DNA from 2 places in the Enterobacter ludwigii genome. Region 2 is predicted to be linked to the other one. Evidence: predicted binding sites of a transcription regulator. Region 2 holds the regulator's gene; the other holds the start of a gene.

Region 1 (5,791 bases), 2.2 Mb from region 2:
TAGCTCACCGCTGCTGCTGTGGCTGGCGTGGAGTCTGGCGAAACCGGCGCGTAAGCTGAAAAACGCGGCGGACGAAGTGGCGCAGGGTAACCTGCGACAACACCCTGAACTGGAAGCCGGTCCACAGGAGTTCCTTGCCGCCGGGACCAGTTTTAACCAGATGGTGAGCGCCCTCGACCGCATGATGACGGCACAGCAACGCCTGCTGTCGGATATCTCGCACGAGCTGCGCACGCCGCTCACGCGCTTACAGCTCGGCACCGCGCTGCTGCGTCGCCGCAGCGGTGAGAGCAAAGAGCTGGAACGTATTGAAACGGAAGCGCATCGTCTGGACAGCATGATTAACGACCTGCTGGTCATGTCGCGCAATCAGCAGAAAAATGCGCTGGTGAGCGAAACGGTGAAAGCCAACCACCTGTGGCATGAAGTGCTGGATAACGCGGCGTTCGAAGCGGAGCAGATGGGGAAATCCTTTACCGTCAACTTCCCGCCAGGGCCATGGCCGCTGTACGGTAACCCCAACACGCTGGAAAGCGCGCTGGAGAACATCGTGCGTAACGCCCTGCGCTATTCGCACACGAAGATTGAGGTAGCCTTCTCGGTGGATAAAGACGGGATCACCATCATCGTTGATGACGATGGTCCTGGGGTAAGCCCGGAAGACCGCGAACAGATTTTCCGTCCGTTCTACCGTACCGACGAGGCGCGTGACCGTGAATCTGGCGGCACGGGGCTGGGTCTGGCGATTGTGGAAACCGCCATGCAGCAGCATCGAGGCTGGGTGAAGGCCGACGACAGCCCGCTGGGTGGGTTGCGGTTAACGCTGTGGCTGCCGTTGTATAAACGTTCGTAGCCGTTTAGCCGGGCGGCGGTATCGCTGACCCGGCTTGCCTCTCCTGCGGGGAAACTATTTCCCCCACAATCTCCGCGAATTATCTTCGATCTTGCTACTTAAACGGCGTTTCTGCATCGTTCGGGTCCAGCTCGTGGACAGCCCCGCAGCGGACAAAAGCCGATGGTACTGGTCGTCATCAAACGGCATATGCCAGGCAATCGCGCAGGCGTCATATACCGAGACATCACTCAGGCGCGATGCCAGCACCAGCGGCGCATCTGCCGATACCTGTCCTGCCAGCACCACCCGATATAACCAGCCCGTTTTACCCGCGCCCTGCAGTCGGGCAGACATGTCGCTGATGCCGAAATGATAGTTTAGTTTGAAGCACGGCGAGCGCGGCTGCGTCACCTGAATCAGGGCATCGCCCCAGCGGTAGATATCGCCGATAAAGACGTTTTTCTCGGTCAGCCCTTCCGTTGAGAGATTCTCACCAAACGCGGGCGCGACAAACATATCCGCCTGTTCGGGAAACTCGGTTATCCAGTGCTGATAGTGTTCCCGCGGATAGTGGCACAGCGCGCGGTCAGGCCCGCCATGGATTTTCTTTTCGGCCTGCTCATCGCCCGCCAGCCCGAGGTCGGTTAACGTCAACTCGCCGTCGACCTGAATTTTGGCGATGGCGCTCGGGCGGCTACCGTCGTACTCCCTTACCTTGCCTGTAAAGACATTCACCGGAAAATGCATCGCTGCTCCTTTCTGCAGATACAAAAAAAGCGAGTCATCAGACTCGCTTCTCACAGGCGTCAATGCAACCTTATTTTTTCGCGGCGAAACGCGCTGCTGCTTCGTCCCAGTTCACCACGTCCCAGAAGGCTTTGATGTAGTCAGGGCGACGGTTCTGGAATTTCAGGTAGTAAGCGTGTTCCCACACGTCCAGACCCAGGATAGGGAAACCGGATGCGCCAGAGATTGCTTCACCCATCAGCGGGGAATCCTGGTTAGCCGTTGAAACAACCGCCAGTTTGTCACCTTTCAGAACCAGCCACGCCCAGCCAGAGCCGAAACGGGTCGCAGCGGCTTTTTCGAATTCCGCTTTGAAGTTGTCTACAGAACCGAAATCGCGCTCGATAGCCGCTTTCAGGTCGCCCTGCAGGGTGGTACCGGTTTTCAGGCCTTTCCAGAACAGGCTGTGGTTAGCGTGACCACCTGCGTTGTTACGCAGAACGGTTTTCTTGTCAGCTGGCAGCTGGTCCAGTTTGGTGATCAGCTCTTCAACAGGCAGGCTAGCGAACTCTGGCAGGCTTTCCAGCGCGGCGTTCGCGTTGTTCACATAGGTCTGGTGGTGTTTAGTGTGATGGATTTCCATCGTCTGCTTGTCGAAATGCGGTTCCAGTGCGTCGTAGGCATACGGCAGGGATGGCAGTGTATAACTCATAATCCTCTCCATTATTGTCGGGCGGCACAGCTGTTAATGCCGCGTAAGCAGTTGGTTCATTATAGTTAATTAAATGATATTGAAAATGATTATCAATGCCGTAGTTTTTATAAGGTTATTCGGTTTTCGGTTATTGCTGAAATTGTGAGTCTGCTCACCCGGTTAACGCGTTGATTGCCATTCAAAACCAAAGTGCGGCAACCTTCCGAAGGTTACCCGACTGCTTAATTTTTACACTCATCGAGTCGGTGGGAAGCCACCGGCATATAAAAACGATGAGGATGTAAACATGAATCATGCGATTACGATGGGTATTTTCTGGCATCTGATAGGCGCGGCCAGTGCAGCCTGTTTCTATGCCCCGTTTAAACAGGTCAAACAGTGGTCATGGGAAACCATGTGGTCCGTCGGCGGTGTGGTCTCGTGGATAATTCTTCCCTGGACCATCAGCGCCATGCTGCTCCCGGATTTCTGGGGCTACTTCTCCTCCTTTAACGCCTCCACCCTGCTGCCGGTCTTTCTCTTTGGCGCCATGTGGGGCGTCGGTAACATTAACTATGGCCTCACCATGCGCTACCTCGGCATGTCGATGGGCATTGGCATCGCGATTGGTATTACGCTGATTGTTGGCACTCTGATGACGCCGATCCTCAACGGTAACGTCGACGTGCTGATCAACACCAAAGGCGGCCAGATGACGCTGCTGGGCGTGCTGGTGGCCGTCATTGGCGTGGGCATTGTCACCCGCGCAGGGCAGCTGAAAGAGCGCAAAATGGGCATCAGAGCCGAAGAGTTTAACCTGAAGAAAGGCCTGCTGCTGGCGGTGATGTGCGGGATCTTCTCCGCAGGCATGTCATTCGCGATGAACGCCGCCAAACCGATGCATGAAGCTGCTGCCGCACTGGGCGTAGACCCGCTGTACGTGGCACTGCCAAGCTACGTGGTGATCATGGGTGGCGGAGCGGTGGTTAACCTCGGTTTCTGTTTTTTCCGTCTGGCAAACGTGAAGACCTTGTCACTGAAAGCCGACTTCTCGCTGGCTAAACAGATGATTATCGGGAACGTGCTGCTCTCGGCGCTCGGTGGGCTGATGTGGTATCTCCAGTTCTTCTTCTACGCGTGGGGTCACGCCAGTATTCCGGCGCAGTATGACTATATGAGCTGGATGCTGCACATGAGCTTCTACGTGCTGTGCGGTGGGCTGGTGGGTCTGCTTCTGAAAGAGTGGAACAACGCCGGCCGTCGCCCGGTGGGCGTGCTGAGTCTGGGGTGCGTGGTGATCATTATTGCGGCCAACATTGTGGGCCTCGGCATGGCGAACTGATTACGCCGCGTTACGACTGCGATGACGCCACTGAACCGGCGTCATCCCCACCTCGCGGTTAAAGACCACCGAAAAATAGTTACTGTCCTCAAAGCCGCAGCGCATCGCCACATCGCTGACCATCAGTTCCGTATGCTGAAGCAGGTACTGGGCATGGCAGATGCGCAGCTGGCGCAGATAATGGTTCACCGTCATCCCGGTCTGGGTGCGGAATTGCTGGCGCAACGCGCGCTCGCTGCACTGTGCCTGCTCGCAGAATTTCTCCAGCACAAAGCTTTTGTTAAGGCTGCCCGCCAGGGTGGTGATGAGCTTATCGAGCAGGGCTTCCTGCGCGGTAGCCGACGGGTTATCAATGGCGTAGCGATGGCGCGTCAACGTCATGACCAGTTGGGCGAAAAGCAGTTCAGCCATTTGGTGAGCCTCAGGATCGCTTTTCTGGCTCTCCTGCTCCAGCTGAGAAATCACCTGTCGCACCTGCGTCATGCCGTTACTGCTCAGTCGCCAGTGCGCCGCGCACTTCGTATCATTAAAACCCGGAATGTAAGCCGCCCAGTCGACGTTGAGTTTCAGCCTGTCAGGGCAGTAAATCACGTTCTGCAGGACCAGGTCGTTGACCGAAGCGTAGGCGTGTTTGTCTTCAGCACGGATGTAAAACAGATCCCCACGCGTAATGCGGTAGGGCCGGTCGTTGAGGATATGCAAGCCATTGCCCCGCCACACCAGCACCAGCTCGCAGAACTCATGAGTGTGCTCGGCAAAGACGTTTTGCGGATAGCGATCCGCCACCGCGACGGCCTGGCCGGCGGAGGCAAAAAAATCCACTTTGCGAAGCATTAACTGAGCAACCACGACACCACCTCGACAGCAAATAACCTGACATTATTAGCGTTTTTGCCCACGGGAAACGGTGACAACCCTCGCGTTACTGCAGTGACGCGTCCTTTCCCTGGCGAATATCGCGCGGTGACCAGCTAAATTCCCGGCGAAACAGGGTCGAAAAGTGGTTACTGTCGCCGAAACCGCAACGATAGGCGATATCCGTGACGCTCTCATCGGTATGACGCAGCAGATGGCGCGCTTTAATCAGGCGCAGACGATTCAAATAGCGCTGCGGCGTCAACCCGGTTTGCTGCTTCAGCTGACGATGTAAGGTCCGGAGCGACAGCGAAAAATCATCCGCCAGCTTTTCCCAGCAGACATCCTCGGCGAAATGGTCCTCCAGCCAGGCCATCAGTTGAGTCAAACGCGCATCGTTATTCTCCAGCCCGGCCACCATGCTACTGCGGCGCAGCAGCACCAGCAGCTGCATAAACAACAGCTCACGCGTGGCGATGACGTGGGTCTCCTGTCCCTCGTCGCGCTGTTCCATCTGGCTCACCAGCTGGCGCACCTGCTGCAGCGTGGACTGATTCACCCGCCAGTGCGAAGGATAGATGCCGTCCTTCTCCTGCGGCAGGAGATGGTTCAGCCCGGACAGGAACTGGAACGCATCGGGCGAACGGTAGAGCACGTTAGTCAGGCACAGGTTGTCGGTATGTTCATATAAGTGCCGGTCATGATCGCGCACAAAGCAGACCGTCCCACCACTGATGGTATACGGCTGGCCGTTAAACACATGGATCCCCGTTCCGTGTTCAACAATCACAATTTCGTGAAAATCATGATGATGCTCAGGAAACGCCACCTGAGGGAGTCGCGGTTCAATCGCGACAGACGACCCACCCGAAGGAAAAAAATCCACGCTGTGCAGTACGGTCATAACGGCCCCATCAATGAGAAATGTTCTCAAAATAGTAATTAAGGCCCCGCCCCCTCACCTTAAATTTTCGACCGTAAACCTCGCAAAAACTGTCCGTTTTTCAAGAAACAGGCTGAAAGATCAGGAAATGCGGTAAGCGTCACACTGCCTGCAAACCCCGTCACGCCTGGAAACTGTGAACTCCCTCACGTTCATCTTTGCTTTCTTGCCAGCCCCGGAAAACCGCTGTCACTGGCGAGAAGGTGGAGATGGGTTCCTTTTTTTACACTCACCGCTAATGACTTTAAGAAGGACACAACCATGACTTTTCGCCATTGCGTGGCTGTCGATCTCGGCGCATCCAGCGGCCGTGTAATGCTGGCCACTTATGACGGCAAGCGGCAGACGCTTTCGCTTCGGGAGATGCACCGCTTTGTTAACTGCCTGCAAAAGCAG
Region 2 (5,791 bases):
CTGCATGATGTGTTCAACCATGCTGCACTTGCGGCCCGTATTGGTATTGGTGATGACCCAGTACGGTGTGCCCGGGACATGTTTAGGTTTGGTTTGGTTGCCATTTTGCAGCAGCGTTTGCTCGTCGCCTGCGAAATAGACGCGGGTACGACCGTGCAGCGACTCGGTCGCTTCAGCAAACGCTTTGTTATCCAGTGAATAGAGTGTAGACAGCACCAGCATGAAGCGGTTAACCGCTTTTTTCTGCTCGGCGTACTCATCAGAGAGCAGCAACTCGCGCATCGCACGTACTTTGTCTTTCACTTGCGCGACGGCAGGTTTTGCTTGTGCAACAACGTTTTGTTGAGACACGACATCTTTAGTGACTGGGGTAGCAGGCTGTGAGGCGGCGGAAATTTTAAGCATGCGCCGTAAAATGTCGGACGCACTCTCCCCGATATGCCGCGTCTGGCTGGCAATATACTGATAGAGTTCGTCATCAACTTCGATTGTTTTCATCTTAATCCAGTGCAATATCTTATCTGAATACAAGTCGTTGGGATTATAAAGTTAAATTCCAACAGCGGATAGCGTCAAACCAGGTTGGCGGCAAAAGTCAGATTAAACTGGAACCTTGCAGCCGGGCGGCAGAATGGTCAACATGATACCCTAACCTGACATACGTAAAAAAAGAACTTTGCCATGAAATTGAATACCCGAGCGCAAACTGCACAATCGCCGAACAATAATTCTCCCATCGTACTGGTTCACGGGCTTTTTGGCAGCCTGGATAACCTGGGGGTGCTGGCGCGCGATCTGGTTACCGATCACGATATTTTGCAGGTCGATATGCGAAATCACGGTCTTTCCGGGCGTTCAGAAGAGATGACCTACGCGGCAATGGCCCAGGATCTGCTCGATACGCTTGATGCCAACCATCTTCAGAAGGTGACGCTCATCGGGCATTCTATGGGCGGCAAGGCGGTAATGGCCCTGACGGCGCTGGCACCGGACAGAATCAACGGTCTGGTCGTGATCGACGTTGCCCCGGTGGATTACGACGTGCGTCGTCATGACGACATTTTTGCTGCCATCAATGCGGTGACAGAGGCTGGGGTTTCAACCCGCCAACAGGCCACAGCCGTCATGCGCGAATATCTTAATGAAGAAGGCGTTATTCAGTTTCTGCTGAAGTCGTTTGTCGACGGCCAGTGGCGTTTCAACGTGCCGGTACTCTGGGCGCAGTACAACAACATCGTCGGCTGGGATACGGTGCCCGCCTGGCAACACCCTACCCTCTTTATTCGCGGCGGTAACTCCCCTTATGTCACCGACGCCTACCGCGACACCTTGCTGGCGCAATTCCCGCAGGCGCGCGCCCATGTCATCGCCGGTGCCGGACACTGGGTTCACGCGGAAAAACCTGACGCCGTGTTACGCGCCATCCGCCGCTATCTCTCTGATACTGCGAATTGATTAAAAAGAGAGCGACTGGAAGGTTGCGGGCTTCCAGTCGTTGGCGTGCCGTTTTTGGTGATGTATGATGGCGCGCTCATCGCCCGGGCAATAGCAGGGCGGCTTGTTTCCCCCGAAGTCTCAGAATCATGGCCAAAGAACAAACGGACCGTACGACACTAGATCTGTTCGCGAATGAGCGTCGACCGGGACGACCGAAAACGAATCCGCTTTCGCGCGATGAACAGCTGCGTATTAATAAACGCAACCAGCTTAAACGCGATAAAAATCGTGGGCTTAAGCGTGTCGAACTGAAGCTCAATGCCGATGCCGTCGATGCGCTTAACGAACTGGCTGAAGCGCGTAATATCAGCCGTAGCGAGCTCATTGAAGAGATGTTGATCGCCCAGCTTGAGACGTTGCGCCGCCAGGCATAAGTCTGAAAATCCCCTTTCTTACCCTTTTCATGTAGCACAGAGTGCAGTCCTGCGCGATAGCTGTTTCCGCGGGGTTGCCAGTTCTGCTATTATTGCCCTTATCCGTGGACAAATTGCGCCACCATACCATTAAGTTTCAAGAGGTTATTTTACTCATGGCAATCATCGGCATTTTCTTCGGCAGTGATACCGGCAATACCGAAAATATCGCAAAAAACATTCAAAAACAGCTCGGTAAAGACGTTGCCGATGTGCATGACATCGCCAAGAGCAGCAAAGAAGATCTCGAAGGCTATGACATCCTGTTGCTGGGTATCCCAACCTGGTACTACGGTGAAGCCCAGTGTGACTGGGATGATTTCTTCCCGACGCTGGAAGAAGTGGACTTCAACGGCAAGCTGGTCGCCCTGTTTGGCTGCGGCGATCAGGAAGACTACGCTGAGTACTTCTGTGACGCGCTGGGCACTATCCGCGATATCATTGAACCGAATGGTGCAGTTATCGTAGGCCACTGGCCGACTGCAGGTTACCACTTCGAAGCGTCTAAAGGCCTGGCCGATGACGACCACTTCGTGGGTCTGGCGATCGACGAAGACCGTCAGCCAGAACTGACCGCAGAGCGCGTTGAGAAGTGGGTGAAGCAGATCCGCGAAGAACTGCACCTGGACGATATTCTTAACGCCTGATTGTTAGTGTGGCGCAACCCCGGTTGCGCCCAGGAACCGGGTCAAACGATTAAATTAATCGCTACAATCTTTTAACTTTTTCGCCCAGACCTGTACAATGTCTCCCAGGTAAAATGGGGTGCCATTGAGTAAGTTTGTCGGTGATACCACGTTTTTATAAGCATACTTTGCCTGAGACTTGCAGTTTTCATTTAGCCATGGCAGTTCTATAATGAGACGCATTATTCCAGGTGCATTTTCTGTCACTTCCTCCAGAAGTGAATCGTTTAGCAACAGGACAGATTCCGCATGACTGACAACAATACCGCATTAAAGAAGGCTGGCCTGAAAGTTACGCTTCCTCGGTTAAAAATCCTTGAAGTGCTTCAGGGTCCAGACAATCACCATGTCAGTGCGGAAGACCTTTACAAGCGTCTTATCGACATGGGTGAAGAGATTGGGCTGGCAACCGTCTATCGCGTGCTGAACCAGTTTGATGACGCGGGCATTGTTACCCGTCATAATTTCGAAGGCGGTAAATCTGTATTCGAACTGACCCAGCAGCAGCACCACGATCACCTGATCTGCCTGGATTGTGGCAAGGTCATTGAATTTAGCGATGATTCCATCGAAGCACGTCAGCGTGAAATCGCTGCTCGTCATGGTATCCGCCTGACCAACCATAGCCTGTATCTGTATGGTCACTGTGCAGAAGGTGATTGCCGCGAAGACGATCACGCACACGACGCCAAATAAGTCGAACTTTCATACTCTGAGCCAGCCGCAAGGTTGGCTTTTTTTTGCCTGTCACCCGGCAAAAAAAAGCCCGGTAAGCACAGCGCCACCGGGCCTTAACACACTTACTTAATTTCCGTTGTTACTGCGTATTTCCTTCCAGATCTGGTCGCAACGCTTCGCCACTTCCTGATCGTTACCGGTTTTACGCGCCTGAATACAGGCCTGATAGTCCATTACGCGAACATTTTCCTGCGTCGCAAACTGCTCATGCGCCTTCTCTTTCTTCAGCACATTCAGCACGCTCTGGCAGGCTTCAATTTTCTCCGGTGAACCTTCAGCGGTGTTAATGCAGGCGCTGTAAGCCTCCTTCAGGCGAGAATTTTCTTTCGGTGCCGGGTCCTGGGCGCAAGCCACCAGCCCCGAGGCCAGCAACGCGACGATTACCATTTTTTTCATCATGTGCAGTCTCCATTCCGGCGGGACGGAACCCGCCGGAGCGTTCATCAGAAGATAGTGAATGGTGCGATAACCATGAATTTCACGTCACGTTCATCCTGGAAGATGTTGCCGTAACCGCCCGCGTAGCTTGGAATATCAGAGTGGTTGTCATACTGCGTGAAGTGCAGCTTGAACATCGTGCCTTTCGCACGTCCGTCCTGCACGGTATAGATGGCATCCAGGCTGTAAGAGGACTCTTTCAGACGGTAGTTCGGATCGTAGTACGCATCCGGTATGGCCATGTCGCCCGGTTTGGCGTCCCAGGCATACGCGTAGGAGGCACCCACAGCCCAGCCCGGCAGGTTCCAGTTTTTCAGGTCATACATTGCGCCGAAGAAGACCGCTTTTTCGCCGTCGGCGTTGAAGTCAGAGCGGTTATCCCACCAGATATCCAGACGACCGTTGGAAGATGCGTAAGTCGGGGTCATACGCTGCAGGAAGTAGCCCTGCTGCCCTTCCGCCTTCACCCATGTTCCTTCCAGACGCAAATCCACCTGACCCACTTTGTAGCCAAAGGTCAGCGCCTGCAGCCAGGCCGTGCCGTCATAAATATCGTTGACGCCACCATCGCTGACTTTGTCTCGCGTGCCGTAGAACTGGTAACTGGTACTCAACGGACTCCCTGCGATATCAAATTTGTAGCTGGCTTTGGCAAAATACTGATCGATATAGCCTTCAGCCTGACCAAAGGCGGCTTCTAACACGAGGTCGTTTTTAAAATCGTACTTCGCACCCAGCGAGTGGAGGTAATCCACTTTGGTTTTTTTATCGTTCTGGTAAAACTTATCCATTTCGATATGCCACGGGGCTTTGTATTCGTTGGTCCACATATAGGAGAAACTCAACGCACCCGCATCACCGTAGTCAAAGTTAGCGCCAGCTTCAGCGCCCTGGTAAGTACCAGGCATAAAACTCCAGTGTGGCGCTAACAGGGTTTGGCCAGTTGGCTGAATATATCCGCCGCGCGCCCAGACTGGACCATATTTGAATTTTGCAGCGGCTTTATACAGACTGATACCGCTTTTATCGCCGGACCAGTCTTCTTTATAGGCCTTATTGCTGGACGAGAAGGCAATTTCGTTCGGGTGTCCGCTGTCGCCATTTTCCGCCATTTCAATTGCCGTGAATGCGGCAATATCCAGGCCGAACATATCGGCGGCATAGCCTGACTGGAAGTCGAGGTTGGCGTTCCAGGTAGAGTGAGAAAGGTTGGTTTTGTATTTGTCTTCGGTAACGTCTTTACGGTCACGTTCACGCTGCCAGTAATAAATACCGCCCGTGAGGGTAGAATCTTCGATGAAACCTGCTGCCTTAGCCTCTGGCGCAATCACCAGGCCTGACATTGCTGTCACACCGGCGATAGCCAGCGCCAGCGCACTACGTTTGCCACTGAACGTACGCATAGATTATTCCTCTTTGACGAATTAAAACGCCTGAACGGCGAAAAAGATAAAAGACCAAAAGGTCAGGGGTAGTCAGAAATACCCTCGAATTAACTACCGCCTTTAGGTTATTTTTCGCGACGCGAATTATCAATGCTTTTCCGTGGGCAAAAGTCAGGATTATGACGAAGTGCACATAATTAGTAGTGCTTTGTAACATTTAGCGGGAGACGAGATTTGGCGGGGCAAGTCATTAAATTTAAGCCAGTAATTGTGTAAATTACTGGTTATTTTCAGGCCTTCACTATTTTCAGAAATATACAAACTTTTTTTAGAAAAATAAGTAGCACCACATTGACCTGAATATTGCGCAGACATTATTTTTGCTCGCGCTTAACGATATGATCATTCAATAAAAAAACGCCGCATTACGCGGCGTTTGTCTCTCATTGACCAGAGCAGCGTTATTATTCGCCGACTTTAGTCCAGGTATCACGCAGACCAACGGTACGGTTAAACACCGGTTTTTCCGAGGTACTGTGACGGCTGTCGAGGCAGAAGTAGCCTTCACGTTCGAACTGGAACGCTTTGCCCGCTTCAGCGGCTTTCAGAGACGGCTCAGCATAACCCTGCTTGA

The links. The regulator Fur, encoded in region 2, represses iron uptake genes when iron is present. The targets are predictions, from matches to a motif close to ATAATAATGAGAACNACTATCAA.
Region 1: the regulator Fur is predicted to act here: its motif matches at 2,347-2,369, upstream of sodA (superoxide dismutase [Mn]).

The regions. Positions count from the first base shown of each region.
Region 1 is NZ_CP017279.1:3,128,824-3,134,614, forward strand. Features, by position in the region: gene cpxA (envelope stress sensor histidine kinase CpxA) at 1-853, shown strand, start outside; gene yiiM (6-hydroxyaminopurine reductase) at 908-1,582, opposite strand; gene sodA (superoxide dismutase [Mn]) at 1,653-2,273, opposite strand; gene rhaT (L-rhamnose/proton symporter RhaT) at 2,563-3,597, shown strand; gene rhaR (HTH-type transcriptional activator RhaR) at 3,598-4,446, opposite strand; gene rhaS (HTH-type transcriptional activator RhaS) at 4,520-5,356, opposite strand; gene rhaB (rhamnulokinase) at 5,657-5,791, shown strand, end outside.
Region 2 is NZ_CP017279.1:504,572-510,362, reverse strand. Features, by position in the region: gene seqA (replication initiation negative regulator SeqA) at 1-498, opposite strand, end outside; gene ybfF (esterase) at 682-1,455, shown strand; gene ybfE (LexA regulated protein) at 1,584-1,871, shown strand; gene fldA (flavodoxin FldA) at 2,027-2,557, shown strand; gene fur (ferric iron uptake transcriptional regulator) at 2,846-3,292, shown strand; gene chiQ (ChiQ/YbfN family lipoprotein) at 3,401-3,730, opposite strand; gene chiP (chitoporin ChiP) at 3,778-5,175, opposite strand; gene glnS (glutamine--tRNA ligase) at 5,622-5,791, opposite strand, start outside.